DNA from 3 places in the Peteryoungia glycinendophytica genome. Region 3 is predicted to be linked to each of the others. Evidence: riboswitches for the same ligand, from Rfam matches in the RefSeq annotation. Region 3 holds a riboswitch; each other region holds the start of a gene.
The links. Region 3 has a riboswitch for cobalamin ahead of FJQ55_RS00505 (ABC transporter ATP-binding protein). Riboswitches for the same ligand answer to the same signal wherever they lie in the genome.

Region 1 (2,194 bases), 2.2 Mb from region 3:
CTCTGCCGGCCGCTGAACGCGAACTCGATGAAGCGGCTCTGCAGGTTCGCCAGGTCGGACCGGTCTTCCTGCCACCTCAGAACGGCGCGATCGACTTGAAAAAGCCTGCCGCATCAGGCCCGCAACCGCTGCAGGAATAGCCGCTGCCTTTAGCCGCCGCCGTCAGAAACTGCGTCTGCCGGCCAGCGTTCTTCAAAAACGAGATCGTCCAGCGACAGCCTTTGACGCCAGCCCTTGATTTCCAGTTCCGGCTTCTCGTAGAGCTGATCGACATATCCGAGACAAAGGTAACCGATGATCTCGACCCGCTTCGGGATGCCAAGGATTTCCTTCACGTCCTGATCGTGAAAGATGCTCACCCACCCGACCCCGACACCCTCGGCGCGGGCGGCAAGCCAGAGGTTCTGGATGGCGCAAACGGTCGAATAGGCGTCCATCCGGGGATTGTGCGTGCGTCCGAGCACGATAGGGCCTGCACGATCGGGATCGCAGGTGATGCAGATATTGAGCGGCGCCTTACGGATACCCTCCAGCTTCAACGAGCGATAGGCCTGCCGGCGCTCTTCCGTGAACATCGCGACCGCCTCTTCATTGGCTCTGGCAAAGGCATGCCAGATTGCCTCGCGCTGCTCGCGGCTGCGGATCAGGAGAAAATTCCACGGCTGCATGAATCCGACCGAAGGGGCGGCATGGGCTGCAGAAAGCAGCCGACGGATCAGGGCATCGGGTAAGGGATCAGGCAGAAACTGGTCGCGCACATCCCGGCGGGTTTCGATGGCGCGGTAGACGGCGGCCCTTTCGCAATCCGAAAAGGCGTCGGCCCGGACGAGGGCCTCGTACGATGAGTCGTGCATCCTGTTGTCTCCAACAATGCGCAACCGCCCGCCGTCCGCGCGGGCTAAGTCTATGGTGTCAGGCCGGTCTTCTGACTTGGCTTCTACCGCATCCGCCGCCTTCCCGGTCTTCTCGACCAGTGGCAGGGCTTCCCCTGGCAAACACGTCCGCCTCACAGCGCTGGGCACGTCCCGGATTCTCACCGGCTTCCCGATTCTCCTGCCATAAGGCAGGCACCTGACCTCGGTCTTTTATCGCATCGCGATGCCCTGCAATAGACACGAAAGCGACAGTCAGGAAATTTCGGAGGAATAGCGCACGAAGGCAAAAGCCGATCCATCGGGTGACCAGTTCGGAACGTTGATCGACCCCTGACCGCCAAAGAATTCGAACAGCGTCTCGACATTTCCACCGTCGGCGTCCATCAGCCGAAGCCGGACCTGCTTGTCGCGCGGATGACCCGCCACGTCGGCGTCGTAGGAAAGGAACAGAACCTTTTTGCCATCCGGCGACGGATGCGGGAACCAGTCGCCATAACCGTCTGCGGTCAGGCGCTGCAGATCGCTGCCATCGGTCCGCATACGCCAAATCTGCATCGTGCCCGTGCGGCTGGAGTTGAAATAGATCCACTGCCCGTCAGGCGAATAGTCGGGACCGTCGTTATGGCCCTCACCATGGGTCAATCGTTTCTCAGGCCCACCCTTGGTCGAGATCGTGTAGATGTCGAAAACGCCGTTCCGGTCGCCGCAATAGGCAAGCTCCTTCCCGTCCGGGGACCAGCCATGCCAGTAGGACGGCATTTTATCGGTCACCTGACGCGGCTCCTCATCTCCATCGCCGAGCAGATAGATGCACGACTTGCCGAAGAGCGTATGGTCGGAAAACGCGATCGACGCGCCATCGGGTGAAATGCCGTGATCATTGTTAAGACGGACGGCAAAGCTAGTATCGATCAGTTCCGGCTCTGGATCGTCATCGTCAAGCGACAAAGCATAGAGAAGCCCATCGCCGTTGATGAGAAGAAACTCGCCGTCACGCGACCAGTTCGGCGCCTCGACGAGATCCTCCGTCTGCCAAACGACCTCGCACTCGCGTGCCGTCATGTCATAGATTTCAACGGAACTGCGCATTGTCGAATTCTCCTGGCCGTCTGGGACCGCTCAGCGATCCCGGAAACGGTTTGTAATCGGATAGCGGCGATCGCGCCCGAAATTCTTCTTGGTGATCTTCACCCCCGGTGCCGACTGACGTCGCTTGTATTCGGCGAGGTACAGCAGATGTTCGACCCGGTGAACGGTTGCGACGTCATGGCCACGCGCGATGATTTCGTCGACACCCAATTCCTTCTCGACAAGGCATT
Region 2 (2,194 bases), 1.7 Mb from region 3:
CGCATCCGGTTCGACTTCTCACTCGCCCATCCCCTGGTCCGCAGTGTGCCCGCACCGAAGACGCTGTCCACACGGCTGAAAACGGATCCGGAGATTGTTTCCGCGCCGACCCCTCTCGCCACGCCCCTGATGAGTGGAGGATCCGCTCCCGTCAAACCGGCACTCGCCGCCGCCCCAGCCGTGCCGACCCCACCCGCAGCCCCAAAGCCGACACCCGTTGAGATGGCCGCGCCACCGGTGCTGCCGGTCACCACAGTGGAAAAGCCCGCTTATCCGGATCAGCCCACCCTTCCTGTGTCGGCGCCGAAACCCGGTACGACCGTCGAGCAGGGGGCCAGCGGCACCGTTCGCCTTGGTGGCGGCTGCGATCCGACCGTTGCTACGGATTGTCTTACGCCAAAGCTGTAAGTGGCGGGGCCATGCGGTCGGTCGGCGCTGTTCGACCGACCGGTGCCGTCAGCGTGATTGACTTGCTCCAGCCTCGGGCCTAATCCTTCTCGTGGATGGTTTTCGGACGGCAGACAGGCCGCCCGGAGAGCAAAAGGGAATGCGAAGGCCTGGACCCATGCCGGGCAAGCCGAACGCAGCCGACCCCGCGACTGTATTGCAGCGAGGGTCTTCCATCCTGCCTGTGGAGATCGATGGCGACGGATCGCGTGGTGCGGTCGGCCTGATGTCGAAGCGGGTGGGAAAAGCCACTGGAGTGGCGACACGAACAGCCGGGGTTGGACGCCTCTTTTTCTACGAATCGTCCTCCTCTTCGTGTTGCGAAACAACTCCGGGAAGGCGAGGAAGGCCCGCTGGCACACTGTGCCACGACCTGCGAGCCAGGAGACCTGCCGTCCGTGACGGGCATCGTGCCCACCTGGGGAGCAATCCCCGTTGCCAACACGGAGGTTGTCTTGGCGACGTTTGACGAATGCGGACCCCTGCGGTCTCGCAGAAGGCTTGTGCCGTTGGTGCAAAGGTCTTCTGCATACCTGGATCATGCGGCGTCCTCGTGTGACAGACCACCTGTGCGCCTGGGCACGGGCGATGGTGCGCAATGACCGCATCTCGTCCCCGATCCATTCTCGTTCTCGGCGGCGCACGCTCGGGCAAGTCCCGCTTCGCCGAAGGATTGGCGCGCGACACCAGTCTCGACAGGTTTTACCTGGCGACTGGCCATGCCTGGGACGACGAGATGCGCGCCCGAATCGCCACCCACAGGACTGACCGCGCCGATGACGGCTGGACGACCCATGAGGAGCCGCTCGATCTCGTGGGCGCCTTGAAGATGCTCGACCAGCCCGATCGCGTCATCCTTGTCGATTGCCTGACGCTCTGGCTCACCAATCTGATGATGGAGGAGGGCCGTCACGTCGATGCAGACGGTGCAGCCTTGGCGGCCGCGCTAGCAGACTTCCAGGCCACCGTCATCTTCGTCTCCAATGAAGTCGGCCTCGGCATCGTGCCCGAAAACAAGATCGCCCGCGCCTTTCGCGACCATGCCGGCCGTCTCCACCAAGCCATCGCCGCTCAAGCGGCTGAAGTCTATTTCGTTGCGGCCGGATTGCCGCTGAAAATGAAGGGTTGAACCATGTTGCAGCAAAAAATCCCCGCCACCGTCATCACCGGCTTTCTCGGGGCGGGCAAGACCACCATCATCCGCAACATGCTGACCAATGCCGGCGGCAAGAAGATCGCGCTGATCATCAACGAATTCGGTGATCTCGGCGTTGATGGCGACGTGCTTAAGGGATGCGGCGCGGAGAACTGCACCGAGGACGACATCATCGAGCTGACCAATGGCTGCATCTGCTGCACGGTCGCCGACGATTTCGTGCCGACCATGCAGAAGTTGCTCGACCGCGACGTGAAGCCTGACCATATCGTCATCGAAACCTCGGGACTGGCATTGCCGCAGCCGCTGGTCGCGGCCTTCAATTGGCCTGATATCCGCACCCGCGTCACTGTTGATGGCGTCGTCACCGTGGTCGATAGTGCTGCCGTCGCTGCTGGCCGTTTTGCCGACGACCATGACGCGGTCGCTGCCCAGCGCGCCGAAGACGACAATCTCGACCATGAGAGCCCGATCGAAGAGCTGTTCGAAGATCAGCTGACCTGCGCCGACCTGATCGTCTTGAACAAGACCGACCTGCTCGATGCAAAAGGCATCGCCGCCGTGCGCGCCGAAGTGACCGGCCGCACCAGT
Region 3 (2,194 bases):
AGGACCTCTCCGACTACGCCGCCAATTATCTCACTCGCATCGGTGTGGAGATCCACCTGAACACCGCCGTCCAGGACATCGAACCGGACCGTATTCGAATGGCCGGCGAATGGCTGCCGGCCGGCTGCATCGTCTGGGGCGCGGGCGTCAAGGCGTCGCCGGCGGCGCGTTGGTTGGGCGTTGAGCCCGGTCCCGCCGGGCGCCTCCCGGTCGATCCCCGTCTTGCCGTGATCGGGCGGCCCAATATCTACGCCCTGGGTGACACTGCCCTTGCACTCGATGCAGACGGCAAACCCTTGCCGGCTTTGGCTCAAGTCGCAAAGCAGCAGGGGCTCTATCTGGGAAATGCGCTGAAGGCAGAACTGCTAACCGGCGCAAAATCCCCGCCCTTTGTCTTCCAGAATCGCGGCAACACCGCCGTCATCGGTCGCAACGCGGCCGTCTTCGACTTCGGCCGATGGCATCTGAAGGGCAGGCTAGCATGGTTCCTGTGGGCCATTGTCCATGTCTGGCTACTGGTCAATTTTGAAAAGCGTCTTCTCGTCAGCATCCAGTGGCTGTGGCGCTATGCCACCCGGCAAAGAGGTGCCCGGCTGATCGATGAGGATGCGGTCGGGCACATCATGCCGCCACCTGCTGCAGATCCTCAGCGCCCTCATTGACCCGCCGTATCCGACAGAAAACGGCTTGACGAACGTAATGTTATTACATATCAGAAGGGCCGACGCAGGATGTGCTTGACCAGTCTATGGCGGAGGTTCTATTCATGGGGAGACGGTTCCCCCACCGGATGACTCCGAGGGGATTAATAGGGAACACGGTGCGGAAGACCCAGAAGGGACCAAGACCGTGGCTGCCCCCGCAACTGTAAGCGGATTGCCGTCCATTCTCGCGGCGCGAAAGCGCCGGGCCACTGCGAGCGATCGTGGGAAGGCAGATGGACGACAGATATTCGCAAGCCAGGAGACCTGCCGTCAAATGAGTGAGACACGTAGCGGACGGGGTGTTCCGATGGATACGAACTGGCTTGCAGACCGCGCCTCAGGCGTAGGTTCATGGGCGCCATTTTGCCTCCGGAGAAGTCCTGCGGAGGAAAGACTTGCCGGACATCATCATCGATAGTTTCAGCGCGGCTGCTGAAATTTACGACGCCACGGCTGCCTTCCACTTGGGGAGGGTTGGACGTGAGTTGTGATACCAGGGGCATATCCGTCAGGGCAGTCGACCTGGGTTGGGGACCAAAGCCCTCGCAGTTTCTTGTGCGCGACGTCTCCTTTTCGATCGGGGGCGGGGATCGCCTCGCGATTGTCGGCCCGAACGGCGCTGGCAAGACGACCCTGCTGCGCTGCCTCTATCGCGGTGTCGCGCCGCTTGAGGGCAGGGTGGAAATCGACGGTCATGATATCACAGATCTGACCCCGCGTCAGGTTGCCCGCCGCGTAGCCGTCGTTCTGCAGGAAATGCCGGCGGATTTTCCGTTCACTGTCCGGGACGTTGTCTTGATGGGCCGCGTGCCATGGCGCGAGGGGCTAACCGGCTGGACGGACCAGGACCGTGACGAAGCCCGTCATGCGCTCGAACATCTTGATCTGCTGTCTCTTGCAAACCGGCAATTCTCGACTTTGTCCGGCGGCGAAAAACAGCGCGTCCTCGTGGCACGCGCTTTGGCGCAGAATCCGGAGATCCTCATCCTGGACGAGCCGACCAATCACCTCGACATCCGCCACCAATTGGAGATCCTGGCTCTGCTCGCCACGCTGCGGCTGACCATCGTCACCACGTTGCACGACATCAATCTGGCCGCCGATTTCGCCACCCATGTTGCACTGATGCAGTCTGGCCGAATGATCGCCTTCGGCCATCCGGACGAGGTCCTGACTGATCACGCCATCTCCGGCACCTTCGGCGTCCTCGCCGAGCGTCAGCGGATGGCGGGTGCCGGTCTCTCTCGCTTTTCATTCTCCCTTGGCAGTTCCTGATTTGAAAGAGCCACCCATGTTCACGCCCCGTTTGCTCTCCGCCGCCACTCTTTTCGTTGCTGTTCTGGCCGCTTCGACAGCCGCAGCCTTTCCCGTCACGGTGAAAAGCTGCAACCGTGATGTCACCTTCGATGAGGCACCGAAGCGCGCGATCTCCAATGACGTGAACCTGACCGAGATGATGCTGGCCCTTAAGCTGCAGGACCACATGGTTG

Region 1: linked by a shared signal. The riboswitch ahead of bluB (5,6-dimethylbenzimidazole synthase) and the one ahead of FJQ55_RS00505 (ABC transporter ATP-binding protein) in region 3 are both predicted to bind cobalamin.
Region 2: linked by a shared signal. The riboswitch ahead of cobU (bifunctional adenosylcobinamide kinase/adenosylcobinamide-phosphate guanylyltransferase) and the one ahead of FJQ55_RS00505 (ABC transporter ATP-binding protein) in region 3 are both predicted to bind cobalamin.

The regions. Positions count from the first base shown of each region.
Region 1 covers NZ_VFYP01000001.1:2,271,201-2,273,394, forward strand. Annotated here, with positions in the region: gene FJQ55_RS11110 (DUF2865 domain-containing protein) at 1-140, shown strand, start outside; gene bluB (5,6-dimethylbenzimidazole synthase) at 150-854, opposite strand; cobalamin riboswitch at 899-1,090, opposite strand; gene FJQ55_RS11120 (TolB family protein) at 1,128-1,964, opposite strand; gene FJQ55_RS11125 (NAD+ synthase) at 1,995-2,194, opposite strand, start outside.
Region 2 covers NZ_VFYP01000001.1:1,833,804-1,835,997, forward strand. Annotated here, with positions in the region: gene FJQ55_RS09000 (hypothetical protein) at 1-408, shown strand, start outside; cobalamin riboswitch at 488-858, shown strand; gene cobU (bifunctional adenosylcobinamide kinase/adenosylcobinamide-phosphate guanylyltransferase) at 1,046-1,576, shown strand; gene cobW (cobalamin biosynthesis protein CobW) at 1,580-2,194, shown strand, end outside.
Region 3 covers NZ_VFYP01000001.1:108,796-110,989, forward strand. Annotated here, with positions in the region: gene FJQ55_RS00500 (NAD(P)/FAD-dependent oxidoreductase) at 1-662, shown strand, start outside; cobalamin riboswitch at 759-990, shown strand; gene FJQ55_RS00505 (ABC transporter ATP-binding protein) at 1,185-1,979, shown strand; gene FJQ55_RS00510 (ABC transporter substrate-binding protein) at 1,996-2,194, shown strand, end outside.